2 linked regions of the Sandaracinus amylolyticus genome follow. The main gene of each other region encodes a partner of the protein of the gene in region 2 in a complex. Links are inferred from orthologs where the notes say so. Each region holds a gene or a part of one and is shown on either strand. Other genes may lie near its edges.

Region 1 (3,849 bases), 1.4 Mb from region 2 along the record:
TCGGCGCGCGCGTGGCTCGCGATCGCGTCGGCGCGCTCTGCGCGCGGCATGTCGGGGGCGACGGCGACGAACTTGTCGACCTGCGGGCGAAGGATGTCGAGCATCTCGCGCCACGGCTTGTCCGCCATCGCGCCGAAGACGAGAACACGCGGGCCGGTGCGCGGCAGCGACGCGAGATGCGCGGCGAGCGCGCGGCATCCATGCGGGTTGTGCGCGGCGTCGACGATCACGGCGGGCGATCCATCGAGCGTCTCGAGGCGACCGGGCCAGCGCGTCGCGCGGAGGCCATCGTGGACGGCGACGGGGTCGATGGAGATGCCTCGCGCGCGCAACACGTCGACGAGCGCGAGGACGACGGCGACGTTGTCGCGCTGGAACGCACCTGCGAGCGGCGTGGGATGCGCGTCGTCGACGCGCGCGGCGGGTACGATCGGGGCACCCACGTTCGTTGCGTGGGCCTCGATCGCGCGGCGCGCTTCGTCGTCGACGCGGCCGAGGACGAGCGGCACGCGGGGCTTCGCGATGCCGGCTTTCTCGCGCGCGATCTCGGTGATCGTCGACCCGAGGTACTGCTGGTGATCGAGCGCGATCGAGGTGATCGCGGTCGCGAGAGGCACGTCGATGACGTTCGTCGCGTCGAGACGTCCGCCGAGGCCGACCTCGAGCACGACGACGTCGCAACGGGCTTCGCGGAACGCCTCGAGGGCGATCAGCGTGGTGACCTCGAAAAAAGTCAGCTGCGGTGCGTCCGGAGCTTCGACCGTGGTTCGAATTTCGGAGGCCCGACGCACGACCTCGTCCCTCGACACGGGCTCCCCATCCACGCGAATCCGCTCGCGAAACGAGTGCAGATGCGGCGAGGTATAGAGCCCGGTGCGCAGCCCCGACGCGCGCAGCACGCGCTCGAGCATCGCGCAGACACTGCCCTTCCCGTTCGTGCCCGCGACGTGCACGACGCGCAGCGCGCGATGCGGATCGCCGCGCAACGCGAGCGCAGCGCGCATCCGATCGAGCTCCAGTCGGATCCCGCGCGGCTGCAGCGCGTACAGCCAGCGCAGCGACTCTTCGTACGTCACGCGCTCAGCCGACGAGATGACCGAGCACGCGCGCGATCGTCGCGCGCATCTCACGCCGCTGCGCGATCACGTCGATCATCCCGTGGTCCAGCAGGAACTCCGAGCGCTGGAACCCCTCGGGAAGCTTCTGGCGGATCGTGTTCTCGATCACGCGCGGGCCGGCGAAGCCGATGAGCGCACGCGGCTCGGCGATGTTCACGTCACCGAGGAGCGCGAAGCTCGCCGCGACGCCGCCCGTCGTCGGATGCAGCAGCACGCTGACGAACGGCATCCCCGCCTCGCGCACGCGACCGAGCGCGGAGACCGTCTTCGCCATCTGCATCAGCGAGAGCACGCCTTCCTGCATGCGCGCGCCGCCCGAGCTCGAGAGCAGGATCGCCGGCTGCTTCCGCTCGGCCGCGCGCTCGAACATGCGCGCGATCTTCTCGCCGACGACCGAGCCCATCGAGCCGCCCATGAAGCGGAAGACGAACGCGCCGATCTGGACGCCGCGCCCTTCGACCGTGCCGCTGCCGACCATCATCGCGTCGTCGACGCCGGTCTTCTTGCGGGTCGCGCGCACGCGATCGGGGTACGGCTTGCTGTCGTTGAACGCGAGCGGATCGCCGGAGACGAGGCCGATGTCGTGCTCTTCGAACGAACCCGGGTCGAGGAGGAGCTCCACCCACGACTCCGCGCTCATCGGGTAGTGATGGTTGCACTCCGGGCAGACCTCGAGGTTCTCGGTGAACTCCTCGGCCTTGAGCGTCGCGCCGCACGATTCGCAGCGGCGGAACACACCTCGGCCGATCGTCTTCTTCTCCGAGGCGTCGATCGTCGCGCGGTTCTTGCTGAACCAGGCCATGCGAGGGGGCGGGGATAACACGAGGGCGCTCGCTCGGAAAGGCGTCGCGTCGTAACACATCGCGTCATGCCGATCAGCGCGCCCTTTCGCTCCACTCAACGCGTCTACTTCGACGATCTCGACGCGCTGAACATCCTGCACAACGTGCGTTTCCTGCTCTTCATGGAGCGCGCGCGCGGCGAGCTGTTCCAGGCGCTGGGGTTCCGCTGGGAGGACGATTTCGCGAAGAACCCGGACAAATTCCACGTCGTGGCGGCGCACGAGATCCAGTACCTCGCGCCGGTTCGCGGTGAGGGGGATCTCACGGTCGAGCTGCAGCCGGTGAAGCTCGGCACGTCGAGCCTGGTGATCGACGCGAAAGTGCGCGCGGTGCACGGGTCGACCGTGCACGCCGAAGGGCACACGCGGCTTGTCCGATTGGATCCGACGACGTTCAAGCCGTGTCCCTGGAGCGAGCGGTTCCGCGCGGCGTTCGAGCCCCTCCTGGTGCGCGGCACGTGATCGCATCGTCGAGCTGAGAGCGCGCGAGCGCTCAAGCCGCCACGCGCGTGGATGCGATCAGCGCCGCGTGTTGCTCGCGCATGAGCCACGTGCCCGCTGGGAACGGCACGTCGCGGCGTCGCGCGCGCCACGCGTCGAGCGCGGAGCGATACGCGCTTCGAAATGCGCGCAAGCGCTCCTCGGACTCGATTCGCGCGTCGTGATGACCTCGCCCGACTGCGAACGTCGGGTTCCGCGAGCGCGGCGGCTCCCACGAGCGCGCGCGGCGGAACGGTGAGAGCTTCGCGCATCGATCGCGGCCGACGAAGGTCCCGCCGAGCTCTCTGACGCTCGCGCGCGCGGCGCGCTCGAGCGTGGCGACTTCGTGCGCGACGAGCTCGCGGAACTCGTCGTCACGCATCGCGAGATCGTGCGCGGCGCGCGGCATCTCGAGCCGAAGCTCGACGTGGGGCGGCCACCTGTCGTCGTCCCGGCCGAAGTACTCGGTGGGCCGCTCGACGCGCCAGATCGCGGTGCCGATCTCGTCCGGTCGCGTCGTCACGCCGGGCCAGTCCTTCGCGCGCGAGACGAGCGCGGCGGCGACTGGGTTCGCGATCGCGTAGGCGATCTTCTCGGCGACGGCGTGCGGCGTCCGGAGCTCGACCACGCTCGTCGGCTCGTGATCCCAGACTGCGCCTTCCCACTTGCGCAGGACCTTCGTCGCGAGCGCGACGTGGCGATGGAAATGGTGGATGAATCGCGGGAGGCAGCCTTCGGGATCGGAGACCACGAGGTGCTCGTGCGTGCTCATCAGCACGCACGCGTGGACGCGTACTCCGGTGCGCTGCGCCGCGACGGCGAGCGCATAGCGGAAGATGCGCGTCATGCGCGGATCCGGCGCGAAGAGATGATGGCGGCGCAACGTGCGGCGCGTGACGAGATACACGGCGCCGGGCTCGATGAGGCGTGGTTGGGTCACGCCAGGGGTGCAGCGCATCGCGCGTGCCGGGGGTCGCGCGTGGAATTCCCGAAACAAACTCAACGTGGGTCGGCGAACCTGACGGCCGCACCTGGCGGACCCGCCACCTCGGCGCCCGCGCCGCGGTCATCCACGCGCGACGATCACCGACAGCTGTCGCCCGCTCCGCGCGCCATCACGCCTGTACGAAAAAAACCGGCGCTCGTCGGTGAACGTATCCCCTCCGACATCATCGATCCGCGAGCGCCCGACACCGATCGCGACGAGCTGCGCAATCACTGCTCGCACGAGATCGACGTGAGGCTTCACCGACCCACGTTCGATCACGTCCTCCTCGCGCGCGACCGCCTGGATCTGCTCCGCGACGTCCTCGCCCACCTCGAACGACGCCACGCGGATGCACGGCCCGATCGCGCACGCCAGCCGCGCCGCCGGCGCACCGAGCGCTTCGATCCCGCGCGGCACCACGC
Region 2 (4,752 bases):
GCGAGCACGTGCGTCCCGGCGCGACGAGCTCGATCTCGAGCTCGCTCCAGCCCTCCCACGGGCGCGCGACGAAGAACACGAGCTCGCTCTCGTCCTCGAGAAACGTGGCGGAGGGATCGATCCGGCCTCCGTCGTCCGCGCTGTAGAACGCGCCGTGACCGCTGCCGGATCGCAGCCGCGCGGTCAGGCCCTCGACGGCGCCGTTCGCGTCGATCGTCACGAGCGCGCTCGACCCGTCGGGGTACGTCACGCCGGTCGGCGAGAGGTATCCGGTGTTCTCGCTGTTGCGCGCGAGCAGCACCGAGAGATCCGTCGGGTCCCCGGCGACGCCGCGCCAGAGCCACACGCCGCTCGCGAAGCCGTCGGCCTCGAACGAGATCGCCGCGTCGCCGATCGGCGCGCACGCGAGGAGATAGAAGCCCGCGGCGTTCGTCGTCGCGCACGGGATCTCGGGGTGCTCGAGCACGCAGACCCGCGCGCCCGCGATCGCCGCGCGATCCGCGAGCGCCTGCACCGTGCCCGAGAACGACGCGACCCCGCCCGCCGCGCAGTCGATCGGCCCCGGCGGCGGTGGAGGCGGCGGTGGCGGTGTGGTCACCGCCGCGTCGTCGCCGACGAGCGGCACCGAGCCATCGACTGGCGGTGTCGTCCCGCCGCCGTCGCCGCACGCGGCGACGAGCAACGAGAGCGTTCCCGCGACCAGCGCCCCACCCTTGTGCATCACCAATTCCCTGGGCGTGCACGATTGCGAACCGCGCGCCGACGCGGATTCCTTCGCGCGTACGCGGACCACGTCCTCGATCGGGCGTCACACGCGCGCCACGACCGTCGCGCGCGCTCGCCACACCTCGCGCGTCAGGCGGGCGAGGCGCCCTGCGCGCGCAGCTCGCGGATCTTCGCGCGCAGCGGGAGGATGAAGTCCATCGAGAACGTCTTGTTCTGACCGCGGACCGCGCGCGCGGTGTGCCACTTCGAGAGCCCGAGGCGCGCGACCGCGCGCACGAACTCCGTGCCCTTGCCGCCCTTGCGGAACCACGCGACGAGCCCGCCGAACGCGGAGCACACGAGGTCGAGCTCCTTCTGCGAGAGGTGCCCGAGCGCGACCTCGTCGAGCAGGTGCTCGCGGATGATCCGACCGCGCCGCACCACGAGGACCATCACGATGATCACGAACGCCGCGACGAAGACGAGCCAGAGCGGCAGGAGCAGCAGGAAGATGCCCGACGCGCCCATCGCGTCGGCGAGCGTCGCCGAGCCGTTCCACAGCGCGTGGAGGAACACGGCGCCGCCGTAGCCCATCAGCGGCGCGAGCAGCTTCACCCAGGTGCGGTGGCTCTCGCGCGCGATGCCGAGCCCGATGCCCGTCATCGACGTGTAGAGCGGGTGGCCCCACGGCGCGATCACGCCGCGGATGACGAACGTGAACGCGAGCGCCTGCGGGTCCTCGCTCAGCGCGTTCGCGTAGTAGATGACGTTCTCGGTCGCGGCGAAGCCGATCGCGGTGAACGTCGCGTAGATGATCCCGTCGACGACGCCGTCGAACTCGTTGCGCAGGAAGTAGAAGACGCCGACGACGGCGATGCCCTTCCAGAACTCCTCGACGAGCGGCGCGGACACGACCGCGCCCACGGTGTTGCCCCACTCGGCGCCCGCGACCGACGCGACCGCCGCGTCGACGCCCGAGTTGATCAGCGCCGAGAAGCCGCACGCCGCGCACGCGCCCCAGAGCAGACACAGAGCGAGCGCGTAGAACGGCTCGGGGTCGTAGCGATCGAGCAGGCGCGGGAACGTCAGGTAGACGCACATCGCCGGGAACGCGAGCGACGCGCCGACCGCCATGCCGAAGAACGCCTGCCCGGGGTTCGCCGAGAGCGCGGGCAGGAGCACGAAGAGCATCACCAGCAGCGCCAAGCCGACGATCTGCCCGAGCAACCACAGGATCCCGCCGACGATCTTGCGCGTGCGGTACGGGTCCTCGATGTGCGTGCTCGGCAGCGAGCGATTCGCGTGACCGGGAGCGACCGGCGCCGGCGAGTGCTGCGGGTGCATCAGCTGTCCGTCGGCGAGAGGGAGTGCATCACGCCCATCGCGCGGAACTTGCGATAGCGCTGCTCCACGAGGGCAGCGCCGTCCATCGCGCCGAGCTCCGCGAGGTGGCGCCGCAGCGACGCGCCGAGGCGCCGCGCCGCGTCGTCGGGATCGCGGTGGGCGCCGCCGGTCGGCTCGGTGACGACCTCGTCGACGACCCCGAGCTCGCGCGCGTTGCCCGCGAGCAGCTTGAGCTGCACCGCGGCCTCGGCCGCGCGCGTTCCGTCGCGCCAGAGGATCGACGCGCAGCCCTCGGGCGTGATCACGGAATACGTCGCGAACTGCATCATCAGCACGCGGTTCGCGACGCCGAGCGCGAGCGCGCCGCCCGATCCGCCCTCGCCGATCACCGTGGCAATCACCGGCACGCGGAGGCGCGACATCACGAGGAGCGACTGTCCGATCGCCTCGCTCTGCCCGCGCTCCTCCGCGCCGATGCCGGGGTACGCGCCGGGCGTGTCGATGAACGTGAGCACCGGGCGGCGGAAGCGATCCGCCATCTCCATGATGCGCATCGCCTTCCGATAACCCTCGGGGTGCGCCATGCCGAAGTTGCGGCGCAGCTTCTCCTTCGTGGTGCGGCCCTTCTGGTGGCCGATCACCGCGACGCTCTTGCCGTCGAGGCGCGCGAACCCGGAGACGATCGCCGGATCGTCGGAGAACGCGCGATCGCCGTGGAGCTCGACGACGTCGTCGAAGAGGCGCTCGAGATAGTCGAGGAAATACGGGCGATCGGGGTGTCGGCTGAGCTGGACCTTCTGCCAGACGGAGAGCTCGTCGTAGATCTCCTTCTGCAGCGTGGTGACGCGCTCCTCGAGCTTGCGGAGCTCCGACTCGAACCCCTGCTCGCGCACGCCGTAGAGCTTGAGCTCACGGATACGATCCTCGAGCTCGACGATGGGCTTCTCGAAATCCAGATGGGCCATGCCGGAAGGCGCCGATGCTAGCAGCCCTGGATCGCGGGGCGAAGCGTCGTGCGTGCCCCCGGGCACATCGCCCGCGCGAGGATGTTGACGTCCCCGAATCTGGGCCGATAACTGGGATCGGCGCTCGTCTGCTCGTTGGTGCACCGACGCGTCGGAAAGAACGACGCCGCGCACGTGAGCATGACCGAGGGAGCACGGCCGACCGTCTGGGTCGCCGAGGACGTCACGATCGAAGCCGAGGCGGTTCGACGCACGTTGTCCGCGACCTACCACGTCGTGCTCTTCAGCGACGGCGCGGGCGTATTGGAGCGCGCGGCCACGGGCGAGCTGCCCGATCTGCTGGTGCTCGACTGGCACATGCCCGGCGTGCAGGGGATCGAGGTGTGCCGGTTCCTGCGCACGCAGGAGGCGACGCTCGGGCTGCCGATCCTCGTGTTCACGTCGACCGGTGACGAGCAGGACATGCTCGAGGCGCTCACCGCGGGCGCCGACGACTGGGTCGGCAAGCAGGCGAGCGCGGCCGAGCTGTTGGCGCGCGTGGCGACGCTCGTGCGCGCGAAGCAGCTGCGTGATCGCGCCGAGCGCGCGGAGCGCGAGATCGCCACGCTGCTCGTGCGCGAGCGAGAGGCGCGCGCCGAGGCCGAAGCCGCGAACCGCGCGAAGGACGTGTTCCTCGCGATGGTCTCGCACGAGCTGCGGACGCCGCTCAACGCGATCCTCGGATGGTCGCGCCTCTTGCGCTCGGGGACGCTCGACACGACGCGCTCCGAGCGCGCGCTCGACACGATCGAGCGCAACGCGCGCGCGCAGGCGCGCATCGTCGACGACCTGCTCGATCTCTCGCGCGTGATCGCGGGGAAGCTGCGCCTCGAGCGCGTGACGCTCGACGCCGCCGACGAGGTCGAGCAGGCGATCGAGAGCCTGCGTCCCGCGGCCGCGGCGAAGGGCGTGGTGATCGAGCAGCGCGTCGACCGCGGGCTGATGATCTGGGGCGATCCCGCGCGCGTGCAGCAGGTCGCGTGGAACCTCGTGTCGAACGCGATCAAGTTCACGCCGGCGGGCCGTCGCATCGAGGTGACGCTCGCGCAGGAGTGCAACGACGTCTGCCTGCGCGTGCGCGACGAGGGCATCGGGATCGATCCCGCGCTCGTGCCGCACGTGTTCGATCGCTTCCGCCAGGCGGACTCGACGACGACGCGCGAGCAGGGCGGGCTCGGCCTCGGGCTCGCGATCGTCCGGCAGCTCACGGAGCTGCACGGCGGCCGCGTGCAGGCGTTCAGCGCCGGTCCGGGCCACGGCGCGACGTTCGAGATCCACCTCCCTGCGCACACGATGCACGAGCGGCCGGACGCGACGGAGGTACCGCGGGTGCGCGACGACGCGCGCGGGCTGCACCTGCTCGTCGTCGACGACGATCCCGACGGGCTCGAGCTCCTGCGCGTCGCGCTCGAGCGCGCGGGCGCGTCGGTGCAGACCGCGTCGTCGGCGGCCGCGGCGCTCGCGTTGCTCGAGACATCGGTGCCCGACCTGATGGTGTCGGACGTCTCGATGCCGAACCTCGACGGTTACGGGCTGATGCGCGCGGTGCGCGCGCGGCTCGGCGCGAAGTGGGTACCGGCCATCGCGCTCACCGCGCACGCGCGCGACGAGGATCGCTGGGAAGCGCTCGCCGCGGGCTTCCAGGTGCACGTGCCGAAGCCGCTCGACATCGACGAGCTGCTCTCGGTGATCCGCAGGC

The links.
Region 1: the proteins of DB32_RS22030 (region 2) and accD are in contact, whole or in part, in a solved structure (PDB 8UXZ), measured with the Escherichia coli proteins. The link is inferred for Sandaracinus amylolyticus from one-to-one orthologs.

Annotation. Positions count from the first base shown.
Region 1 is NZ_CP011125.1:3,809,047-3,812,895, reverse strand. The notes cover bases 1-2,909. They hold accD (acetyl-CoA carboxylase, carboxyltransferase subunit beta), read right to left. Parts: upstream 1,921-2,909; coding sequence 1,081-1,920; downstream 1-1,080. Other genes in these bases: DB32_RS16225 (hypothetical protein), read right to left, coding at 2,453-2,909; DB32_RS16230 (acyl-CoA thioesterase), read left to right, coding at 1,987-2,421; DB32_RS16240 (bifunctional folylpolyglutamate synthase/dihydrofolate synthase), read right to left, coding at 1-1,076. Also shown: more of DB32_RS16225, read right to left, coding at 2,910-3,379; peptidoglycan editing factor PgeF, read right to left, coding at 3,506-3,849.
Region 2 is NZ_CP011125.1:5,179,284-5,184,035, forward strand. The notes cover bases 1,032-3,903. They hold DB32_RS22030 (acetyl-CoA carboxylase carboxyltransferase subunit alpha), read right to left. Parts: upstream 3,015-3,903; coding sequence 2,049-3,014; downstream 1,032-2,048. Other genes in these bases: DB32_RS22025 (PrsW family intramembrane metalloprotease), read right to left, coding at 1,032-2,049; DB32_RS22035 (response regulator), read left to right, coding at 3,195-3,903. In the rest of the region: DB32_RS22020 (carboxypeptidase-like regulatory domain-containing protein), read right to left, coding at 1-721; more of DB32_RS22025, read right to left, coding at 856-1,031; more of DB32_RS22035, read left to right, coding at 3,904-4,752. UniProt on the Escherichia coli protein: Component of the acetyl coenzyme A carboxylase (ACC) complex. First, biotin carboxylase catalyzes the carboxylation of biotin on its carrier protein (BCCP) and then the CO(2) group is transferred by the carboxyltransferase to acetyl-CoA to form malonyl-CoA.